2 regions of the Asticcacaulis excentricus CB 48 genome follow, and region 1 is predicted to be linked to the other one. Evidence: predicted binding sites of a transcription regulator. Region 1 holds the regulator's gene; the other holds the start of a gene.

Evidence for each region. Region 1 encodes HrcA, which represses chaperone genes, less so after heat shock. Its sites were predicted from a motif close to GTTAGCANTCNNNNNNNNNGANTGCTAAC; they were not measured.
Region 2: the regulator HrcA is predicted to act here: its motif matches at 2,555-2,583, upstream of groES (co-chaperone GroES).

What each region holds. Positions count from the first base shown of each region.
Region 1 covers NC_014816.1:57,818-69,507, forward strand. The annotation lists gene ASTEX_RS00225 (non-canonical purine NTP pyrophosphatase) at 1-582, opposite strand, end outside; gene ASTEX_RS00230 (DUF2975 domain-containing protein) at 701-1,222, shown strand; gene ASTEX_RS00235 (helix-turn-helix domain-containing protein) at 1,219-1,428, shown strand; gene rph (ribonuclease PH) at 1,432-2,184, opposite strand; gene ASTEX_RS00245 (hypothetical protein) at 2,374-2,673, shown strand; gene ASTEX_RS00250 (hypothetical protein) at 2,693-3,013, opposite strand; gene hrcA (heat-inducible transcriptional repressor HrcA) at 3,134-4,222, shown strand; gene grpE (nucleotide exchange factor GrpE) at 4,243-4,839, shown strand; gene ASTEX_RS00265 (dienelactone hydrolase family protein) at 4,900-5,835, opposite strand; gene dnaK (molecular chaperone DnaK) at 6,136-8,034, shown strand; gene dnaJ (molecular chaperone DnaJ) at 8,238-9,407, shown strand; gene dapB (4-hydroxy-tetrahydrodipicolinate reductase) at 9,557-10,309, shown strand; gene ASTEX_RS00285 (hypothetical protein) at 10,276-10,623, opposite strand; gene dut (dUTP diphosphatase) at 10,719-11,180, opposite strand; gene coaBC (bifunctional phosphopantothenoylcysteine decarboxylase/phosphopantothenate--cysteine ligase CoaBC) at 11,177-11,690, opposite strand, start outside.
Region 2 covers NC_014816.1:1,243,207-1,254,896, forward strand. The annotation lists gene ASTEX_RS05930 (ribonuclease E/G) at 1-232, shown strand, start outside; gene groL (chaperonin GroEL) at 538-2,181, opposite strand; gene groES (co-chaperone GroES) at 2,233-2,523, opposite strand; gene ASTEX_RS05945 (endonuclease/exonuclease/phosphatase family protein) at 2,663-3,490, opposite strand; gene ASTEX_RS05950 (TraB/GumN family protein) at 3,720-4,673, opposite strand; gene ASTEX_RS05955 (helix-turn-helix domain-containing protein) at 4,739-4,975, opposite strand; gene ASTEX_RS05960 (hypothetical protein) at 4,977-5,465, opposite strand; gene ASTEX_RS05965 (hypothetical protein) at 5,462-5,953, opposite strand; gene ASTEX_RS05970 (hypothetical protein) at 6,013-6,687, opposite strand; gene ASTEX_RS05975 (peptidylprolyl isomerase) at 6,817-7,491, shown strand; gene ASTEX_RS05980 (TldD/PmbA family protein) at 7,705-9,339, shown strand; gene ASTEX_RS05985 (TldD/PmbA family protein) at 9,364-10,698, shown strand; gene ASTEX_RS05990 (DUF4159 domain-containing protein) at 10,844-11,533, shown strand; gene ASTEX_RS05995 (AAA family ATPase) at 11,582-11,690, shown strand, end outside.

The DNA.
Region 1 (11,690 bases):
GGCCAGATGGCGGTGGCTGAGGCTGTCTTTCAGCACGTCATCCATCTCGGCATAGGTGATCTCATAGCCATCCGGCTGAAAGATGGGGTCGTAACCGAATCCCTTGTCGCCGCGCGGGGCGACAATATTGCCATGCACCACGCCTTCGAAGACGACCGCGTGGCCTTCGGGCCAGGCGACGGCCAGAGCCGAAGTAAACCACGCCCGCGTGGAATAGGTCTCGGGATTATGGACCTCCGCCTGAATCATCTTGTGGTGGATGATTTCCATGGCGCGCGGAAAATCCTTCTGCGGCCCGGCCCAGCGGGCGCTGTAAATACCCGGATCACCATTTAAGGCGGCGATGCTCAGGCCTGAATCGTCGGCCAGAGCCGGCAGACCCGCCGCCATTGCCGCATGGCGCGCCTTGAGGATGGCATTGCCGATAAAGCTGTTTTCCGTCTCATCCGGCTCCGGAAGACCCAGACTGCCCGCCGAGACAACCTCAAACCGGCCATTGAGTAGGCTGTCGATTTCGCGCGCCTTGCCCGGATTGTGGGTAGCGGCAATCAGCTTCTGACCGGCAACAAGCGAAATCGACATGAGAAGTCTCCGTTTGCGGACTGTGTAGCCTATGCTGCGCGCAATGAAAAAGCCGTAATTTGGCGATGACCATTTTTTGTGGCAGAGATCGTTTTCATTCCTCGGCATAGGATAGCTCATGCGTTTTCTGGGCCCGCGTTCGATTTCCAGCCTGCTCAAGACGGCCCTCGATGTCGTCTATTACGGCCTGTTCGCTATGATCGTAGCCGTGGGGATCGCCGCCTTGTGTTTGTTGTCAGTGCCAACGCTTGCCGCCGAAGTGATGGCGCGCATGAAGATGGTGGCGCAGATCAACGGCACGCAGCAGGCGATCCTTATGCTGGCCTTCGCGGTGTCACTCTCAGGCTATCTGCTGATCATGCGTTGGACACGACAGGTTTTTCGCACCCTGGCCGAAGGTGATGTCTTCCACCCGGACAATACGCTGCGCCTTCGCTGGATCGGCTTCGGACTGGCCGGAGTAGAGCTTTATTCCTATGCGTCGCGCGCTCTGGCTGAGGCCATACTTAAAATGCCGGTGGAGCCCGTCTATGGGATGCGGGCTGTGACGGCATGGTTTTCGGTGCTGGTCGTCTTCGTTTTGGCCGAAGTGTTCAAGGAAGGGGCGCGGCTGAGGGCCGAAGCCAATCTGACCATATGAGTGTAACCATCTGTCTGAGCGAGCAACTGGCGCGGCGGCGTTTGTCTCTGGTCGAACTGTCCGACCGGACAGGGATCGCTGTGCGGCATCTGGAATTGCTGCGCGATCAGAAGGCCGTGGCCGTACGGCTGCGCACTCTGGAATCGCTGTGCCGGGCGCTCAACTGCACGCCCGGCGATCTCTTGGTCATAAAGGACGAAGAATAGGTTTTACTTGCCCGCCGCCTCGCGTTGCAGGGCAAACAGTTCCGTCGCCCCTTGGGTCGCCAGGTCGAACAGGGTGTTGAACTCGTCGCGTGAGAAGCCGCGCTTTTCGCCGGTAGCCTGAATTTCAACGATGTGCCCTGAACCGGTCAGCACAAAGTTCGAATCCGTCTCTGCAGTCGAATCCTCGTCGTAGTCGAGGTCGAGCACCGGCACATTTTCAAAGACGCCGCAGGACACGGCCGCGACCTGATCAATAATCGGGCTTGCGGAAATCAGCTTCTGCTCCAAAAGCTTGTCGCACGCCAAAGATAAGGCCACCCAGGCCGCGGTGATTGAGGCGCAGCGTGTCCCACCATCGGCCTGAATCACATCGCAATCGAGCGTAATCTGGCGCTCACCCAGCGCCTTGAGATCGACGACAGCGCGTAACGAGCGCCCGATCAGGCGCTGGATTTCCTGCGTGCGGCCCGACTGCTTGCCGGCAGCGGCTTCTCGGCGCGAACGGGTGTGGGTCGAACGCGGCAACATGCCGTATTCCGCCGTCACCCAACCCTGCCCCTTGCCCTTCAGGAAGGGCGGTACGCCCTGTTCCACCGACGCCGTGGCCAGCACCTTGGTATGGCCCACCGTGATCAGACACGAGCCTTCGGCATAACGCGTCACACCGGTTTCCAGCGTCACCTTGCGTAACTGATCCGCCTGACGGTTGGACGGGCGAAAGGTTTTCAAGGCGTTCAGGGCGTCGAATTGCGACATGGCGTGGACCTCCATTAGATGCGGACGTGCCTACCAGCATAGGTTCGCTTCGGCAAAGGTTTTTGTCTCAGGCCCCCTAAACACGAATATAAACACAAGAGGCCGACTTAAATCCGCCCTCCAATGTCGCCAAACCCTATCGTTGACTCGTCGCTTGCCACAGCTATTGTGACAAAAAAAGGAGGGGTCATGTCGGGGGATATTGTCTCTTTAACCGTCGTACAGACTGACTATACGCCGTTCTTACTGAGCCTGTTTGCAGGCTGGATCGTTTTGTTTGTCGGGGTCTTAATCCGAGGTCGGCGCTTTGCGTTTTTTGCCCTTCCGCTGGGGATTGCAATCCCACTGGCCCACCTTGCTCTGGCAGGCTTATGGAAAAGTCTCCTCGTTTTCGAAATCGTGGCTTGGAATGCGACCTATTGGCTTATTCCCGGCCTGATGGTGAGCGGCCTTGGCCTGTTAATCCGACGGGTATCCGCGAACACCTAAAGCGCACTGCAGCCGTTATCTAATCCCGCTTTTCGTCGACCTTGCGCGAGACCTTGCAGTCTTTATCAACGCAGGCATAGGTGTTGCCGTCCTCATCGACCGGCTCCTTGCCCTTGTCTTTCAGCGACTTGGTGACGCGCCAAGGTCCTCTGAGGGGCTCAAAATCACTGGTTTTAGCTTTTGGTTTCGGCTTGTACGCACTGGGGATTTCGCTCGTCGCAGTGTCGGTACGCGTTTTGAACACGGGGGGCTTGGTCAGGGTCACTACGTCATTGGCCTGAGCGATACCGGCGCCCATCAGCGCCACCACCGCGACCGTCATAAAGACTTTTTTTTGCATCAAAACCTCCCCGTTCAGGTGTCCCTATGCAGCCCTGCAATCGTGGCAATTTGGCGGCAAATGCGACGCCTCATGCGAAGCCTCTTCACAAGCGCGCAAAGGCTTCTATATCCTTATGTCATGAAGACATCGCTCTCGACCCTGATGAGTGGCACGGCCTCGCTGACCGAACTGGACACGCGGGCGCGTGAGGTATTTCGTCAAGTCGTCGAGTCTTATCTAGAAACCGGGGAGCCGGTGGGGTCGCGCACCCTGTCGAAGGGTGGAATTGCCCTGTCCCCGGCGTCGATCCGCAACACCCTGTCCGATCTCGCCGAACTGGGCCTGCTCAGTGCGCCACATATTTCCGCCGGGCGTATGCCAACGCATCAGGGTCTGCGCCTGTTCGTAGATGGCCTGCTGGAGGTCGGCGACGTGGCCCAGGACGCCAAGCGCGAGATCGAAGCACGCCTGACAGCCAGAGGCATGACCTTTGACAGCGCCCTGCGCGAAGCCTCGAACCTGCTGTCGGGGCTGGCGGGTGGGGCGGGTGTGGTCATGACGCCTTCGTTTGAGGCCGGGGTGCGTTATGTCGAATTCATCAAGCTGGCCCCTGATCAGGCGCTGGCGGTGCTGGTTTTCGATGACGGGCGGGTCGAAAATCGACTGATGACGCTTGATCCGGGGGTAACGCCTGCCGACCTGATCGAAGCCTCCAACTATCTCAGTACGCGCCTTAGGGGGCGCACGCTCAGCGAGGCCGGGCACGACCTGCGCGCCGAGCTTGAGGCCGAGCGTCAACTCCTCAATGAGGCGGCAACCGGTCTTATCGCACGCGGACTGGCCGCCTGGGCGGGCGGCGAGACGGATAAGCGTGCCTTGATCGTGCGGGGGCAGGCCAATCTGCTGGAGGCTTCGGCACTTGAAGACCTGGAGCGGGTGCGCGCCCTGTTCGAGGACCTGGAAGAAAAGGAAGAGCTTATCAACCTGCTCGACAATGTGCGTTCGGCACAGGGGGTAAGAATTTTTATCGGATCAGAATCGAAACTGTTTTCTTTGTCCGGTTCGGCTGTTATTGCAGCGCCCTATATGATGGGCGGTCAGACCCAGAAGGTCGTCGGCGCCATCGGCGTCATCGGGCCCGCCCGGTTGAATTATGCGCGCATCATCCCACTTGTGGATTACACCGCGAAAATCCTCGGCCGCCTGCTGGAGCAGGAACGGCCCTAACCCACAGAGTCTAAAGAGTAATGAGCGAAGAACATACTGAACAAGACGCCCCGTTCGCCAATGACGCCATCGACACGCTGAACGCGGCGCTGGAGCAGCTTCAGGCCGAAAACGCCGCACTCAAGGAGCAGGCGCTGCGATATGCTGCCGAGGCCGAAAACGTCAAACGCCGCGCCGAGCGCGAAATGAATGACGCGCGCGCCTATGCCATCCAGCGCTTTTCGCGCGACCTTCTGGGCGTGGCCGACGTGCTGCAACGCGCGCTTCAGGCTGTCCCGGGGCAGGTCGAAGACCCGGCGTTCAAAAACTTCGTCTCCGGTATCGAGATGACGGAAAAGGAACTGGCCGGGGCCTTTGAAAAGAACGGTGTCAAGAAAATTGCACCGCTCAAGGGCGACAAGTTCGATCCCAACTTCCATCAAGCCGTGATGGAGCAACCTTCCACTGAGGTTGAGGGTGGCAGCGTCCTGATGGTCATGCAGGCGGGCTATGAACTGTTCGGCCGCACGATCCGCCCTGCCATGGTCGTGACAGCGGCCAAAACGGCCAGCGCCGCCAACGGGGCTTATAATGGCAGCGATACCGCCTCTGGCGGCACAGTCAATACGCAGGCGTAACAGACGAAATACCTCCCCGCTTGCGGGGAGGTAAACTGACCTGTCTGACGGGAATTTGGCTTACAAATATGTCCCGAACCACTTGAGCAATTCGGCCCAGCCTTCCTTTGCGGCTGTCTCGTTATAAAGGGCGCGGTAGTCGGCATGGAAGCCGTGCTTGGCGTCCTTATAGACCTTGATATAGCTGGGGGTCTTACCAGACGCTTTGAGCGCTGCGTTCATGCGCTCAACACTTTCCAATGAAATACCGCCGTCCTGACCGGCATAGAGACCCAGAACCGGGCGACGCAGCCCGGAGGCGCGGTCGATCGGCCACTGACGGTCTTCCTTGCCGAGGAAATCGGTCGCCGCCGGACGCTCCAGACGCCCGTACCATGCCACGCCCGCCTTGATGTCAGGGATGGAAGACGCCGCCATCCAAGTTACCGCGCCGCCCCAACAGAAACCGGTAATGCCGATGCGCGAGGTGTCGGCGAACTTTGTCTTGCCGAACACGCCCTTTGACTGTCCCACATCGGGGTTGGTTTTCAACCAGGCGATCAGGGTTTTCAGATCGCCCATCACCTGCTCATTGGTCGCGGTTTCGACCAGCTTGCGGATTTCGGCCGTGTCTTTCAAAGCTGCCGCATTGCCCTTGCGCGCGAAAGGATCAAACGTCAGGGCCACATAACCTTGATATGCCAGGCGGCGACAGACATCGCGCAGGTAGTCGTGCAGTCCGAAGATCTCCGGGACGACCAGCACCACTGGACGTCGCTTGGCGTCCTGGGGCAAGGCGATATAGGCGGGGATAGCGTAGTCGCTATCGGTCGGCACTGTCAGGTCTTTAGCGATCAGACCGGTCGAAGGCGTGGACACGGGTGATTGGGCCGCGGCGGTCCCGGCGCCCAGTGCATAGCCCGCAAAGAACAACCCGGCTATGCCGCGGCGACTGACGTGGAAATCCTGCGGTTCGCTCCCTTCGGGGCGCGTAAGGGGCAGAGTGTTCATGGTCATCGGCAAGTCTCCCGGCATCTGTCTTTGTATGGCCTACCTAACAACAGGAGTAGGGCCACTGCAATACGGACCGTTTTTATGACCGCGTTTTGAAAAACCCTAAAAATATTGCCAGCATTGCCGGGGCCCCTCTTGCAGGCCGCCATGCGCCCCTTATATCGGTTGCAGATTTGGGGGCGCCGAAATCAACGGTGGCTTCCAAAATTGGTAAAATTCATCTCACCGGGGATGGACAAGCGGGGTGCTTATCTTCAAAAGGCCTCAAAAGCCCATTGCCTTAAACGGAGTAAATCTGGACTCATGGCTAAAATCATCGGTATCGACCTTGGTACGACCAATTCGTGCGTCGCCGTTATGGACGGCAAGAACCCGAAGGTCATTGAAAACGCCGAAGGCGTTCGCACCACGCCGTCGGTGGTCGCCATCGTGGACGACTCGGAGCGCCTGATCGGGCAGCCCGCAAAGCGTCAGGCGGTCACTAACCCTTCCAATACCTTCTTCGCTATCAAGCGCCTGATCGGTCGTACCTATAACGATCCGATGGTCCAGAAGGACAAGGGCATGGTGCCCTATGAAATCTCCAAAGGCCCGAACGGCGACGCCTGGGTCAAGGCCCACGGCAAGGACTATTCGCCGCAACAGATCTCGGCTTTCATTCTGCAAAAGCTGAAGGAAGACGCCGAAGCCTATCTGGGCGAAACCGTCACCCAAGCCGTCATCACGGTTCCGGCCTACTTCAACGACGCTCAGCGTCAGGCCACCAAGGATGCCGGCAAGATCGCCGGCCTCGAAGTTCTGCGCATCATCAACGAGCCGACCGCCGCCGCTCTGGCCTATGGCCTCGACAAGAACGACGGTAAGAAGATCGCCGTCTATGACCTCGGTGGCGGTACGTTCGACGTCTCGGTCCTCGAAATCGGTGACGGCGTCTTCGAAGTGAAGTCGACCAATGGCGACACCTTCCTCGGTGGTGAAGACTTCGACATGCGCGTCGTCGATTACCTCGCTGACGAGTTCAAGAAGGAAAACGGCGTCGATCTGCGTTCCGACAAGCTGGCCCTGCAGCGCCTCAAGGAAGAGGCCGAAAAGGCCAAGAAGGAGCTTTCGACGGTCGCGCAATACGACCTGAACCTGCCCTTTATCTCGATGAACGCGTCCGGCCCGCTGCACCTGAACCTCAAGCTGACCCGCGCGAAGCTCGAAAGCCTCGTTGAGGACCTGATCCAGAAGACCATCGCTCCCTGCCAGCAGGCGCTGAAAGATGCCGGTCTGAAGGCTTCGGACATTGACGAAGTCGTCCTCGTCGGCGGCATGACGCGTATGCCCAAGGTCGTTGAAGCCGTGAAGGCCTTCTTTGGTCGCGAACCGCACAAGGGTGTGAACCCGGACGAAGTGGTGGCGCTCGGTGCCGCTATTCAGGCCGGCGTGTTGCAAGGCGACGTCAAGGACGTTCTGCTTCTCGACGTGACCCCGCTGACGCTGGGGATCGAAACGCTGGGTGGCGTGTTCACCCCGCTGATCGAGCGCAACACCACAATCCCGACCAAGAAGTCGCAGACCTTCTCAACCGCCGACGACAATCAGTCGGCCGTGACCATCCGCGTCTTCCAGGGCGAGCGTCCGATGGCTTCGGATAACAAGCTTCTGGGTCAGTTCGACCTCGTCGGTATTCCGCCCGCACCGCGTGGCGTGCCGCAGATCGAAGTCACGTTCGACATCGACGCCAACGGCATCGTCAACGTCAATGCCAAGGACAAGGCGACCAACAAGGAGCACTCGATCCGTATTCAGGCCAATGGTGGCCTGAGCGACTCGGATATCGAGGAGATGATCAAGCAGGCCGAGGCCAACAAGGCCGAAGACGAAAAGCGCAAGGCGCTGATCGAAGCCCGCAACCAGGCCGACGCTCTGGTTCACTCGACGGAAAAGGCCCTGAAGGACTTTGGTTCGAAGGTCGGCGCCGAAGACAAGACCGCCATCGAAACCGCCATCGCCGATCTTAAGACGGCCAAGGACGGCGAAGACGTCGAAGACATCAAGGCCAAGCATCAGGCGCTTCTGACCGCTTCGATGAAGCTCGGTGAAGCCATGTACGCCGCTCAAGGCGCGGGCGAAGCCGGTGACGAGGCTCAGGCCGATGACGGCGTCGTCGATGCCGAGTTCGAAGAAGTCGACGGCGACGGCAAGAAGAGCGCGTAAGCCAGCGCTTTGACAAGACAAAAGGGGGGAGTCTGATTTCGGTTGGGCTCCCCTTTTTTTGAGTTTTTTATAACATCGGATATGTTGCCGGTGTGAATGTTGCAGGCATCCCAGGCGGGGGCTTGGGTTATGTTTATCGCGCATCTGAGTCCGAAACCTGCAAGGCGGCTTTTCGGAATGCGCTTAAAGGACTGCTGAGTACAATGGCGCGTGATTATTACGAAATTCTGGGCGTGGCCCGCGATGCGGATGATGCGACGCTGAAATCGGCCTTCCGCAAGAAGGCGATGGAGCACCACCCTGACCGCAATCAGGGTGATGATCAGGCCGAGGCACGTTTCAAGGAAGTCAATGAAGCCTATTCGGTCCTGTCCGACGCCAACAAGCGCGCGGCCTATGACCGTTTCGGACACGCCGGCGTCAATGGTCAGGGCGGCGGCGGCTTCGGCGGTCAAGGTGGCTTTGGCGGACAGGGCTTCGGCAATGTCGAAGACATCTTCTCGGAGATGTTTGGCGACATTTTCGGTGGCGGGGGCGGTGGCCGCCGCTCGGGCCCGCAACGTGGCCCCGATGTACGCTATGATTACGAAATTACGCTGGAACAGGCCTATAAGGGTGCAGATGTCGAACTGAACGTGCCGACGACCCTGACCTGCGAAGTCTGTAAGGGCTCAGGGGCGAAGGCCGGAACCAAACCCGTCACCTGCCATACCTGCGGTGGCGCAGGCCGTGTGCGGACCTCCAACGGCTTCTTCGCCGTGGAACGCACCTGCCCGACCTGTAACGGTCAGGGTCAGGTGATCAAGGAGCCCTGCACCAACTGTCACGGCCATGGTCAGGTACGCGCCAATCGCAAGCTGAATGTGCGTATCCCTGCCGGCGTTGATGACGGCGCACGCATTCGCCTGTCCGGCGAAGGTCAGGCCGGCGCGGGTGGCGGGCCGCGTGGCGACCTTTACATCTTCCTGTCGGTGGCCGAGCACGAAATATTCGAGCGCGATGGCGCAGACCTGCACTGTCAGATCCCGGTTCCCATGCCGACTGCCGTTCTGGGCGGCGAGGTCGAGGTGCCATGCCTGATGGGCGGCGAAGGCTGCGACGGCACCTGCAAGCTCGAGGTCGCCATCCCCGAAGGCGCGCAGACCGGACACAAGGTCAAGATCAAGGGCAAGGGCATGCCGGTGCTCAATTCGAAACAGCGAGGTGACTTGCTGGTCGAACTGTTCGTCGAAACACCAAAGCACCTGAGCGCCCGTCAGAAGGAACTGATGAAGGAATTTGCCGAGATCGCCGAGGCACAGTCCTACGCGCAGTCACAGGGCTTCATGCATAAGGCCAAGCGGTTCTGGGACGACATCACCGGAACCGCATAAGGCCTCATGAAACGTCTTGCGCTGACCCGCAATACGTTTTTCAAGGATTTAAGTGGACAAATCCGGCGCGGGAACACCCGTCGCCGGATTTGACTTATTCGCGCCCGCTCCCTAGAGGAGCGGGCAGCTTATCAACGCCCGGAGTTATCATGACCCAGATTCGTTTTGCCGTTGCCGGGGCCAGGGGCCGCATGGGTCAGGCCGTCATCCGTGTACTCAATGAGCGCGAATTGATCGTCGCTACCACCTTCGACAAGGGCGACGCTATCGACCTGTCGCAGGCCGATGCGGTGATCGATTTCACCACTCCCGCAGCGACTCTGGCTCTGGCCGAAGCCTGCGCCGAGGAAGGGCAGAGGCGCGCCAAGCCCTTAGCGCACATCATCGGTTCGACCGGCTTCATGCCTGAACAGATTGCCGCCCTTGAAGCCTATGGTAGCCGCAATATCTTACTGCGTTCGGGGAACTTCTCTCTGGGTGTCAATATGCTGATGGGGCTGGTGAGGCAGGCGGCGGCAAAGCTCGGTCCGGACGCCTGGGACATCGAAGTCTTGGAGGCCCACCATAAGCGCAAGGTCGATGCGCCGTCAGGAACAGCCCTGATGCTGGGAGACGCCGCTGCCGACGGGCGTGGGGTAAATCTTAATGAGGTACGTGTGGCGGCGCGCGATGGCCTGACGGGACAGCGTGAACCCGGGACGATCGGTTTTTCGGTCATTCGCGGCGGCGGCATTATCGGCGAACACAGCGTGCTGTTTGCCGCCGAAGACGAAGTCATCACCCTGTCGCATTCGGCACGCGATCGCACCTTGTTCGCGCGGGGGGCTGTCGAGGCGGCGTTGTGGGCTGCGGCGCAATCGCCCGGCCTTTACGATATGCAGGACGTTCTGGGCTTTCGCTGAGTTAATCGCCTTAGACCCAGCACTTCAGTCAGCCAGACAGGCCCAATGGCCACCAGCGCCATAAGCGCAAACTGGATGCTGTATTCTGGTTCACCGAAGTCCGGTGCAAGGGCTGGCAGGCCGTGCAACAAGGGCCAGAGACTACTGAAAACGAGGGTCAGACACAGGGCGATCAGCGTGCGTGCCGCCACCGGGAACCAGATCAGGAGAGCTGAGATCAGGCCAGCCAGCAGCGCCGGCCACAGATTGAGGCCGTTCAGCGCCGCTTCGACCAGATCGCTCAGCAATCCGTACAGTTCGAGGGTTTCCGTCATGGCTCATCACTCAGATTCGCGTATGGAGCGAGTCTGCGATGCTTCGCTTGTCGGGTAAACCCAGCGACCCTGCACAATTTCGTGAAATAAAAGGATCAGCCTCGCCCTGTCGAGCCGAAGCCGCCCGCCCCGCGCGCTGTATCGTCAAGGCTTTCGACCACTTCCCATTCGATACGGGCGTGACGTGCCACCACCATCTGAGCGATACGGTCGCCACGACGAATTTCGAAATCTTCGGTCCCTAAATTGACCAGAATGACCCCAACCTCGCCACGATAATCGGAATCCACCGTCCCCGGCGAGTTGAGGCAGGTTATGCCAAACTTCAGTGCCAGCCCTGAACGCGGGCGCACCTGCACCTCAAACCCCAGCGGCACCGCGACCTTTAGCCCGGTAGGAACCAGCGCCCGCCCCAGCGGCTTGAGCGTCAGCACCTCACCGTCCGAAATGGCGGCACGCAGGTCGAGACCGGCCGAGCCCTCCGTTTCATAGGCGGGCAGTGCCAGACCAGCCGCGTGCGGCAACTGGATGATATGGGCGGTTGGGGTGTAGGTCATTTTAGCCTTGTCGTCAGATACTGGATGAGATCGGCGGCCACTTCGGCCTTGGTCAGGTGCTTGCCAGCCGTCGGGCCCGAAGCGTCTATAAGGATCATATTGGTGGTGTCACGGTCAAAGACGTCCTTCGAGACATCATTGGCCAGAATAGCGTCGGCCCCCTTAGTGCGCAGCTTGGTCTGGCCATACACTTCAACATTGCGCGTTTCCGCCGCAAAGCCGATGACGAGCGGCGGGCGCTGTGTCGGGTGGTGGCCGATACTGGCCAGAATGTCCGGATTTTTAACCAGTGTCACCGTCAACTCGCCGTCCACACCCTTCTTCTGCTTGTCGCGAGCGATTTCCTTAGCGCGCCAGTCGCCCACAGCCGCAACACCGACAAAGACGTCAGCAGGCAAGGCGGCGTGCACGGCATCGTGCATCTCAGCCGCCGTTTCCACGTCGATACGGGTGACCCCCGCAGGCGTCGGCAGGCTGACCGGGCCGGAGACCAGAGTGACGCGCGCGCCG
Region 2 (11,690 bases), 1.2 Mb from region 1:
GCCGTGGGGCGCACAGCCCCATATGGAAGAGACGCCGCTGAGGGCCGCACGGCGGCTCCTGTGGCGCGCCGTGGCCGAAGCCCGTTCGGATGTCGGTGGCCGCCTCCGGTTGCGCGCGCCAGGCCCGGTGGCCGATCAGGTGCGCCAGTGTCTGAAAGACAGCCTTGACCCGCTGACACCACGCCTCAGCGTCGAAACATCGTCGATAACCGAGGTGGTTCCACTGCCGTAATGGTTCCGCAGACCTCTCGGGACGCGTTGAGAAGAGGCCCTATAACTCTCGGTCGCACTATTTTCCGGTACATTCCCCGCGCCTCTGTTTGTTTGGAGAGAAGGCCTGATGATTTTGATCCGCCATATGAAAGCCAGCCGCAGGTCTGCATTTACAGCGAAGTGACGAAAAAAAAGAGCGGGTCGTGAGACCCGCTCTTTCTACATAGTATTGGGAGATTTTGCGACGGGGGCGACCCGAGCAAAACATTATCGCTATGGACCTTTGTCCACGTCCCGATCCGCAGGAACGGGACGTGAGCCAAATTAGAAATCCATACCGCCCATACCGCCCATGCCGCCGCCAGGCATAGCCGGGGCCGCTTCTTTCTTCGGGGCTTCGACCACGGCGGCTTCCGTCGTGATCAGCAGGCCCGACACCGAGGCCGCGTCTTGCAGAGCGGTACGCACAACCTTGGCCGGGTCGATGACGCCATCGGCCACCAGGTCCACGTACTTTTCGGTCTGAGCGTTGAAGCCGAAGTTGGCATCGTTCGATTCCAGCACCTTGCCAACAACGATCGAGCCTTCGACGCCCGCGTTTTCCGAGATCTGACGGATCGGCGCCTGCAGGGCCTTGCGCACGATGGCGATACCGGCGGTCTGGTCGTCATTGTCACCGGTCAGGTCGGCCAGCTTCTTCGACGCCTTCAGCAGAGCCGTACCACCGCCCGGAACGATACCTTCGTCCACGGCCGCGCGGGTCGCGTTCAGGGCGTCATCGACGCGGTCCTTCTTTTCCTTCACTTCGACTTCGGTCGAGCCGCCGACGCGGATGACCGCGACGCCGCCGGCCAGCTTGGCCAGACGCTCTTGCAGCTTTTCCTTGTCGTAGTCCGAGGTGGTTTCTTCGATCTGTTGCTTGATCTGAGCCACGCGGCCTTCGATTTCCGCCTTTTCACCGACGCCATCAACCACGGTGGTGGTTTCCTTGGTGATCGTCACCTTCTTGGCGCGGCCCAGCATGTCGAGAGTCACGGTCTCAAGCTTGATGCCGATGTCTTCGGAGATCACCTGGCCGGCGGTCAGGATGGCGATGTCTTCCAGCATGGCCTTGCGGCGGTCACCGAAGCCCGGAGCCTTGACGGCGGCGACGCGGAGGCCACCACGAAGACGGTTGACGACCAGCGTGGCCAGAGCCTCGCCTTCGACGTCTTCGGCGATGATCAGCAGCGGGCGGCCCGACTGAACCACGGCTTCGAGGATCGGCAGGATGGGTTGCAGGGTCGAGATCTTCTTGTCGAAGATCAGGATGTACGGGTCTTCGAGGACCGCTTCCATCTTGTCCGGGTTGGTGACGAAGTAGGGCGACAGGTAGCCGCGGTCGAACTGCATGCCTTCGACGACGTCCAGTTCGGTTTCGGCGGTCTTGGCTTCTTCGACGGTGATGACGCCTTCGTTGCCGACCTTGGCCATGGCGTCAGCGATCATCTGACCGACTTCGGTGTCGCCGTTGGCCGAGATGGTGCCGACCTGAGCGATTTCCGAGTTCGAGGTAACGGGCTTGGACGAGGCCTTGATTTCGGCGATGGCGACGGCCACGGCCTTGTCGATACCGCGCTTCAGGTCCATCGGGTTGCGGCCCGAAGACACCGACTTCAGACCTTCGACGGCGATGGCCTGAGCCAGAACCGTGGCAGTCGTGGTGCCGTCACCGGCCTTGTCGTTGGTCTTGGAAGCGACTTCGCGGATCAGTTGCGCGCCCAGGTTTTCGAACTTATCGGCCAGTTCGATTTCCTTGGCGACCGACACGCCGTCCTTGGTCGAGCGCGGCGCGCCAAACGACTTTTCAAGGATGACATTGCGGCCCTTGGGGCCAAGCGTGACTTTCACGGCATTGGCGAGGACATTGACGCCGCGCAGGATCTTGTCGCGCGCGTCCGAGGAAAACAGTACGTCTTTAGCAGCCATTTCGGGTGTTCCTTTGGTTGCGTATTATCAGAATAGGGGCGACAGAGCGGATTAACGCTCGACCACACCCAGGATGTCGGATTCTTTGAGGATCAGCAGGTCTTCGCCGTTCAGCTTGACCTCGGTGCCGCCCCACTTGCCGAACAGAACGCGGTCGCCGACCTTTACGTCCAGAGCGACTTGCTCGCCCTTTTCGTTGCGGGCGCCCGGCCCGACAGCGACGACTTCGCCTTCTTGCGGCTTTTCCTTAGCCGTATCAGGGATGATGATCCCGCCCTTGGTCTTGGCTTCTTCTTCAACGCGCTTCACGAGAACGCGGTCGCCCAGCGGACGAAAGCTCATATGATGTCTCCGATGTTATTCAGATGGATGTGTTAGCACTCAGTATGCCTGAGTGCTAACGCGCCCCTGAGTTAGGGTTGCGACCGCAGAGAGTCAAGAAGCGGCGAAGCGGATTCGTGTGAAATTTTTTCGCCGGAATTTATTTCAGCTCGATATCGGCCACGATAGGGAAGTGATCGGAAATGACCTTGCCCGAATAGCTGTCGGTCAGGGTGGCGAAGCTCTTAACCATCAACGTCCGATCCACAAAAATATGGTCGATAGCCTCGCCGTCCGTCTGGCGGATATCAAAGCCATTGAAGGTGCCGGTCGGTCCAAAACGGCGGGTGCTGGCGACGCGGCTGTCTTTCAGCGGGCTCGTTTCGGCGGTGAAGCGTTTATACGGCGCGCTGCCCATACCGGTATTGAAATCGCCCAGCACGATCAGGTGCGCGCCCGGCACGGGCGGCAGGCTCAGAATCTGCACAGCACAGTTTTCGCGCGCCTTGACGCCCACGTGGTCGAAATGGGCATTGCGAACATCAAAGACCTGCCCGCTGCGTTTATCCTTCAAAATAAGGCGCGTGATGGTGCGCGGGAAGGCGGCATCGGCGTCTTTCGAGGGGGTGTCGGGCGTCTGACCGCACCACTGAGTCGTCGCTGATACCTTCTCAAAGCGGTCGCGGCGCCAGAAGACGGTCGTGCTTTCGCCCGACTTGGCCCCATCATCGCGGCCGACGCCGTAATGGTCATAGTCTCCAAGGGCTTGCGACAGGTCATCGACCATCGGCAACAGCGCCTCCTGCACCCCCAGCACATCGGGCGCAAGGAAGGCGATCTGCGCCGCCATGCGCGGGCCGCGCTCCGGCCACGGTGGCACGTCCTGCGGATTAGCGTAGCGGATATTGTAGCTCATCAGGCGCAGGGGCTCGGCAGAGGCGGGCGAGGCGACAAGCAGCGCGGCAGCAAGTAGGGGCAGCAGTTTCATAGGGTTAGTTTATGGCGCGGCAGGCGCGGGGTCCAATGACATTCATATGACGTTTTTGAGCCGAGCTAACGTTTCACGCGGCTACTCTTTCACATCCCCACTTGTGGGGAGGTGGCGGGCGATGTCGCGCCGTAGGGGTATCTTTTCGGCAGGGGTATACCCCTCCGCCTCGTAAACTCGGCACCTCCCCATACAGTGGGGAGGAGGGAAATCGTGAAGTCACCTCAGTCTAGAGCGAGGGCGTGGTTACGGTCGCACCCTGCTGCTCCAGTTGTTGCAAGGCGCCTCCGGGGGTGAGAAGCGCTGACAAGGGCAGCACAATCAGGGACTTACCCGGCGTTCCTAAGGCAGTATTGATCGCGCCCACCGTCTGTTCGACCGACTGCCCCAGCATGGCCTTGGTCGAAGGCGCGCCTTCGAGACAGGCAAGAAGTGCTGAATCCGGCGACAAACGCTGCACGGCCTTGAGATCGCCAATGGCCCAGGCTTCGGTGGCGGCGCGGGCGTTCTTTATGGCAAAGTCAATCTCATCCAGCGTGGCCGCGACGCAATGCGCCTCTTGCTGCGTGCTAAAATCATCGATGCGCCCCAGGGTCTTGGCCACTGAGAAGCTGCCTGATGGCTTGGTTTTCAGCTTCTGGGCCTTGGCGAAACGCAGCAGCGTCTTTTCCGGGTCGCGCGTGGCAATCCCCGCCTTGTCATAAATATCCTCGCGCAGGGTGGCCGCTGCCCAGATGGGCGACAGTTTCTTGTACTTTTCGCGGTCCAGACCGTAGGCATCGGCCAGTGTATAGAAACGCTTCGACAGATCGGCTGGCAAGACCTCATCGAGCTTTTTGCCCAGCGGCAGGCGACGATCCATCAGCAGCCGCGCACCGCCGATCAGTCCGCCCTTAGCCTCTGGCGCGGTAAGCAGCACATTCGACAGGCCGATGACCCGCTCGACACGTTTGGAATCCCACGGGATGCGCTTGGTCATCACGGGCATGGCCCCCAGCACATAGACCTCGCTGTCGTCCTTGCGCACGCGCCACAGGGCGGGGCCGGGCAGGCGGGCCGTCACCACCACGTCGGTAATCCATTGATCGCCGTCCTGCATGGGGTGCGCTTCGCTGATCGTTTCCTGCGCGAAGGCCGCGGGCGCATTCAGGATCAGCGCAGCGAGACAAACGGATTTGAACATAGCGGGGCTCCTCTTCGGAGAGTCATTTGAGTCCTAACTCCGTGACCGCAATGGGGCGCGTCCGCTCAGTCGCCGCCCTTTGCTGTCAGATCAGCCTCGTCGGGGAGGTATGCCATGATGTCGCCCGGCTGACAGTCCAGCAGGAAACAAAGTTTTGACAAGGTATCAAAACGCATGCCCTTCACCTTGCCGGTGCGCAGCAGTGACATCTGGGTTTCCGAGATGCCGACCTGCGCCGCTAAATCCTTTGCGCGCATCTTGCGCCGCGCCAGCATCACATCAAGCGTTACATTGACCGGCATATCAGACGTACTGCTCCAGTTCCGCCGACAGGGCCTCGCGCGCCACCTGCAGCGTGCGGATACGCTGGCTTAGGCTAAACAGGATCAGGCCCAGACCTACAAAGATAAGGGTCAGCAGGACGTCATTTGCGACGCCGGGCTGCCGGCCGGTATTGTTATAGACCTCGCCCCATACCCAAGGTGTGACGTTCAGCCCAACAGCCAGGCCGCCAAGGATCAACCCCGCCCCGCTGTGGCGCAACCCTTTGGACAGAACCGGCTCTAGCGGCGTATCCGGACGAACGCGGGTGATCATGTCGGCAGCAAACCACAGGGCAATAGCTAAGAAACCATAGGGCAACAGCGGTAAGCCGCCTTGCAACAGCGCCAGACCGAAAATGTCGAGCCGATGGCTGGTATTCGCCCACAGTTTCGGCAACTGAACGACCACCAGCGGTACTATGATACCTGTCGGCAGGCCGATCATGGTTCTAAGAATAAGGGCCTTCATACAAAGCTCTCCATATCGGTTTGCAGCTTTTCACCAGCCTGCGTAATCAACCACAGCATTAGGCCGATCAGGCCGATGGTCAGGGGCTCGATAGCGAAATCATAGCGCACGCCGCGGAAGCGATCCTCGGTCATCGCGGTAAGGGTCGGCATAATTAGGATCGCCGCGATGGCCCCGTATATCAGGTTTGAACCGACGTCTTTCAGGCCCTTGACGACCGAAGCCCCAAATCCTTCGCCCTTATGCAGTCGCATAAAAACATCTGAAGCCGACCACAGGGCGAACAGATAGCAGATAGGAGCCAGAAGGCTGATCCAGAAGGACGGCAGCACCATACTGATCGACAGCAGCGACACCTGAACGGACGGGTCCGGGTGCATGTTGTTCAGGGGGGCGGCCTTTTCGACCACCAGTCCGGCGATAAGCCCTACGACGGCGACTTTTGTGCCTATGCCTATCAGGTCGAGCGGTAATTTGTGTGCAGACATGTGTGAACCCCTCTAACAAATTAATGTTAGGGGTATATAAATTTATATTAGAATTAAAGTCAAGAGCCGGTTAGACGTAGGCCCAGCGCCTGTTTCACCTGCCGGGCCTGACGCGCCTGATCGGTCAGGGCCCAGCCCGGAACGCCCATCAGCAGGACCGAAGCCAGCGCAAAGACCAGCGTCCGTAGCGCGCTGTTGTCCCCAAACATGAAGCTCAAGGCCGCCATCAGCAGCCATCCGGTGGAAGGGATCAACATCCAATCGCGGCGGCAGGTCGCTCCGGTCACGGCGCTGATCAGGGCGAAGACAATGGCGAGAAATGCCATGTTGGACACCGGATTATAGGTCCCGGCGACGACATTGCCGACCGAATAGACAAAGATGCCTGCTGCTGCGAAGAGCCAGGCGGCCGAAACGGCCTCGGTGCGCCAGTTGGACAACAGGCTGTGCTTGCGCACACGCAAAGCGATAACCACCGTGCCGATCAGGCCGGCCATAAAATAGATGAGACCGTAGGGCAGGGCGGGTAAAAGTCCGGCATAGGCCAGGCTCAGGCATAGATGGCCGACGCCCAGCACGCCGCCCCACCACAACAGGATCGGGCCACCGGCCAGACCCGCCGACTCTCCGCGCTCCATCAGTCGTCGCAGCCGCGTCAGTTCGTCATCCATCCCGGCGACATCTTCCGGCGACAGGGGCGGTAACAGGCTATCGAGCTTGGGGCCCTGTATCATGGCGCGCTCCTCTTATAAATATAAGCGTTACCACTGATTGCCCGAAGGTAAAGCGGAATCGTGTGGCTCAACCCGGTTGCCAAGGCCTGCGGGTTTCCGATAGTTTTGTCGTGACACAGGGAGCACGACATGACGCAGCGGCGGCGATGGATGATCGGTATGGCGGCACTGATGGGGGTGACGCTCCTGCAAGGCTGTTTTCCGGCACAGCAAAAGCCTGCAGAAAACACCGAAGCCGCCAAAGCCCCGTCCAAGCCCAAGCCGCTCTATCGCGACTTGCCAGTGCCGCCGGATTCAGTGCGTGTCCTGATTCAAACCACCAAGGGCGATATTGTGGTCGAACTGGATGGCAAGCGCGCGCCGATTTCGACGGCTAACTTCTTACAATATGTGGACTCCGGAAAGATGACGGGCGCCCAGTTCTGGCGCGCCATGAAGTCGGGCAACGGTGGCTTCGTTCAGGTCGAGGCTGCGGGCCACCGCTATCAGCCGATTCCGCACGAGCCGACCTCACAGACCGGACTGTCGCACACCGATGGCACGATTTCGACGGCCCGCTATGCCGTTGGCACGGCCAGCAACCAGTTCACCATCTCGGTCGGGGACATGTCCTACATGGACGCCGGGCGTGATCCGGAGGGCGACAATCAGGGCTATGCCGCTTTTGGCAAGGTGGTGTCGGGCATGGACGTGGTCAAGAAAATCTTGAACGGCAAGATCACCAAAAAGAAGATCGAGGGCGGCTGGGACGGGCAGAATCTCGAAAATCCGGTGGAGGTGCTCTCAGCGAAGCGGCTCAACTGACGGCGCTAAGAGCCGGCCTCTCTAAGCGCGGGCGAGATCCATACGCCCCGTACGGCAAGAATCTGTATAAAATATCTCCATTTGGCCCATATTACCAAAAAGCAACTTGACGCTTTTTTGACGGGATGATCGTCTCAACCGTAACGGGGCGGGCGCGACGCGTGGCGTTCCGGAGCATCCTTTCATTCCGGACATCTTTTAAGGAGATACGCCGTGCACAGACGCAACTTTCTGGCCATGACCGGCCTGACGGCGGGCAGCCTGCTCGTGCCGTCGCTTTACGGGCGAGCCGTTGCCGCCGAAGTGCTTCAGGAGACGATCGACGTCAAGGTGAAGAAGACGCTGGCTGACGCCGGTCTGAACGCCGCGACCGGTTCCGGGGCCAGCTATTGCGACGTGCGCGTCGGGCGCTATCTGCGCCAATTCGTTATCACGCGCGAAGATCGCGTTGAAAACGTCGTGAATACCGAGTCGCTGGGTGTGGGCATCCGCGTCATCGCCGATGGGGCCTGGGGCTTTGCGGCCACAAATGACATGACCACTGAAGCCGTGGCCAAGGCCGCCAAGCAGGCCGTGGCCATCGCCAAAGCCAACGCGAAAATCCAGACCGTTCCGGTCAAGCTGGCCCCCGTCAAGGGCGTTGGTGAGGTGTCGTGGAAGACGCCAATCAAAAAGAACAGCATGGAGGTTCCGATCAAGGAAAAGGCCGAGCGCCTGATCGACGTCAATACCGCCGCACTGAAGGCCGGGGCCGACTACGTCAATTCGATGATGTTCCTCGTCAATGAGCAGAAGTATTTTGCTTCGACCGACGGCTCCTACATTGATCAGGACGTGCACCGCATCTGGGTGCCTATGACGGTCACCGCCATCGACAAGGACTCAGGCAAATTCCGCACGCGCGACGGCCTGTCGGCGCCGATGGGTCTAGGCTACGAATATCTCGATGGCGAAGCCAAACAAAAATTCACCGATCCGGCGGGCGTCACCGGCTATGGCCTCAGCTATGATATGAAGGAAGACGCGATCGCGGGCGCCAGACAGGCGCGCGAAAAGCTCAAAGCGCCGTCCGTCAAGCCGGGCAAATACGATCTCGTGCTCGATCCCAGCCATATGTGGCTGACCATCCACGAGTCGGTGGGCCACCCGACCGAGCTTGACCGCGTTCTGGGCTATGAGGCCAACTACGCCGGCACCTCGTTTGCGACGCTGGACAAGCGCGAGGCGAAGTTCCAGTACGGCTCGGAAAACGTCAATATCGTCGCCGACAAGACGCAGTTCGGCTCACTGGGCTTCGTCGGGTACGACGACGAAGGCGTCAAGACCAAGAAGTGGGACATCATCCGCGACGGCAAACTGGTCGATTATCAGGCCATCCGCGATCAGGCGCATATTCTGGGCAAGACCGAGTCGGATGGCTGCTGCTACGCCGACTCGTGGTCGTCGGTGCAGTTTCAGCGCATGGCCAATATCTCGCTGGAGCCGGGCAAGAAAAAGCTTAGCGTCGCCGACATGATCAAGGGCGTCGAAAACGGCATTTATATCGTGGGTGACGGCTCATTTTCGATCGACCAGCAGCGCTATAATGCACAGTTCGGCGGACAACTCTTCTATGAGATCAAGAACGGCAAGATCACCCAGATGATCGAGGACGTGGCCTATCAGATTCGCACGCCGGAATTCTGGAACGCCTGTTCGGCGATCTGCGATGAAAGCGATTATCGCCTGGGCGGCTCCTTCTTCGACGGCAAGGGGCAGCCGGGTCAGGTCTCGGCGGTGTCGCACGGCTCCTCCACCAGCCGTTTCAACGGCATCAATGTCATCAACACCGCGCGTTCGCTCGGTTAATCGGCGGATTGGGAGATTACAGATATGGGCATCCTTACCGAAGCCGAAGCCAAGGCCATTCTCGACAAAGTCATCAAGCTGTCGAAGGCTGACGAATGTACCGCCACCTTGTCGGGATCGATCAACGGCAATATCCGCTTTGCGCTAAATAACGTCTCGACCAGCGGCATCATCACCAATACCGAGCTGGGGGTTCAGGTGGCCTTCGGCAAGCGCGTCGGCATCGCCACCATCAATGCCTTTGACGATGCCTCGCTGGAGCGCGTTGTACGCCGGGCCGAGGATCTAGCTAAGCTGGCCCCGGAAAACCCGGAATTCATGCCGGCCGTGGGCAAACAGACTTATACGCCGACCAATACCTTCAGCGAAGCGACGGCGACTGTTACCCCGGAGCAACGTGCCGGGGTGGCCGCCAAGTCGATCACCCCGTGCAAGCAGGCCAAGCTGATCGCCGCGGGCTTCCTGTCGGATGGTCAGGGTTTCCAGGCCTTTGCCAACTCCAACGGCAACTTCGGCTATCAGAAATCGACCTCGATGGACTATACCTGTACGGTGCGCACCGAAGATGGTCGCGGTTCGGGCTGGGTGGCGCGCAACCTTCAGAGCGTTGCCGACTTCAAGCCGGACACCGAAATCCAGATTGCCATGAAGAAGGCCGCTGACTCCGCCGACGCCAAGGCGTTGGAGCCCGGTAAATATACCGTCATCATGGAACCGGCCGCTTCGGCGGGCCTAATCTCGTTCATGATGAACTTCTTTGACGCACGCTCGGCTGATGAAGGCCGCAGCTTTCTGTCGAAAAAGGGTGGTGGCAACAAGCTGGGTGAGCAGGTCTATGACCCGCGCGTCACCGTCTATGCCGACCCGTCGCACCCGGAAGCCGCCGTGCTGCCGTGGGATGGTGAAGGTCTACCGCGCAAACGCCTGCCCATCATCGAAAAGGGCAAGGTGGCCAGCCTGCAATATTCCCGCTACTGGGCGCAGAAGCAGGGTAAGACGGCGGATGCCTCGCCGGGCAATCTGATTATGGAAGGCGGTACGAAATCGACCATGGACCTCGTGCGTTCAACGCAGAAGGGGATTTTGGTCACCCGCACTTGGTATATCCGTATGGTCGATCCGCAGACCGTGTTGTTGACCGGCCTGACGCGCGATGGCACCTTCTATATTGAAAACGGCCAGATCAAGTATCCGATCAAGAACTTCCGCTTCAACGAGTCGCCGGTCATCATGCTCAACAATATCGAGGAGCTTGGTAAACCAGTGCGCGTCGGCGATGATGAATCGCCGTTCGTGATGATGATCCCAGCTATGAAGCTGCGTGACTTTACCTTCACGTCGTTGTCGGATGCCGTCTGACGGTTCAGATAACGCTCCCTCTCCCTTTTGGGAGAGCCGGTTCGCCGGTGCGGGCGGGGTGAGGGGGAAGCCCCAGCGTAATTGCGCGCCATTTTCCGTCTCACCCGGCGCGAAAGCGCCACCCTCTCCCTCAAGGGAGAGGGGCATTAGTCGAGCGTCTTTTTTTCAGATTTTGGCAGGAGGTCTGGCGACGTTGCTGGCACCTCCGGCGCAAGCAGCCAGCTATGATTTCTGGTTCACGCGCCTGAAATACGCCTCCGGTGACTGGGACGTCGATCAGCGTATGCCGGCCAATCTGATCACCTCGCTGATCGACTACACGACCTTGCGCGTTGATCCGAAGGAGCATGTGATCGACCTCTCTGATCCAAAGATGCTCAGCGCGCCCTTCTGCTATTTGGCCGGGCACAAGCTGGTTGATTTCAGCCCGGCGGAGCGGCGTAATTTCGAGACCTACGTAAAAAATGGCGGATTCGTCTTTGTCGATGACTGCAATCACGACATTGACGGCCTGTTCGCCAAGTCGTTCGAGCGGCAGATGAGAACGATTTTTGGCCCACAGGCGCTGAAAAAACTGCCCAATACGCACGCCATTTATAAGAGTTTTTTCCAGTTCGACGGCCCGCCCAACACCACGTTTGAACTGAACGGCTGGGGCGACGACCTCGTGCACGACTACCTGAAAGGCATAGAGATCAATGGCCGTCTGGGCGTCCTCTATTCCAACAAGGACTATGGCTGCGAGTGGGACTACGACTGGCGCAACAAGCGCTTTCTAGCCGAAGACAATACCAAATTCGGCGTCAATATTGTGATTTATGCTTTGACGAGTTGAGACATCGGACGGCCTTCGCCTTCGGGGCCGGATTATGGGGATTAAGATATGTCGATCAGTGAAACCGAGATCAGGGAAAGGCTGGCCCGCCTGGGTCAACTGCGTCAGGCCATCGCTCAGGCCATTGTCGGTCAGGCCGATGTGGTCGAACAACTGC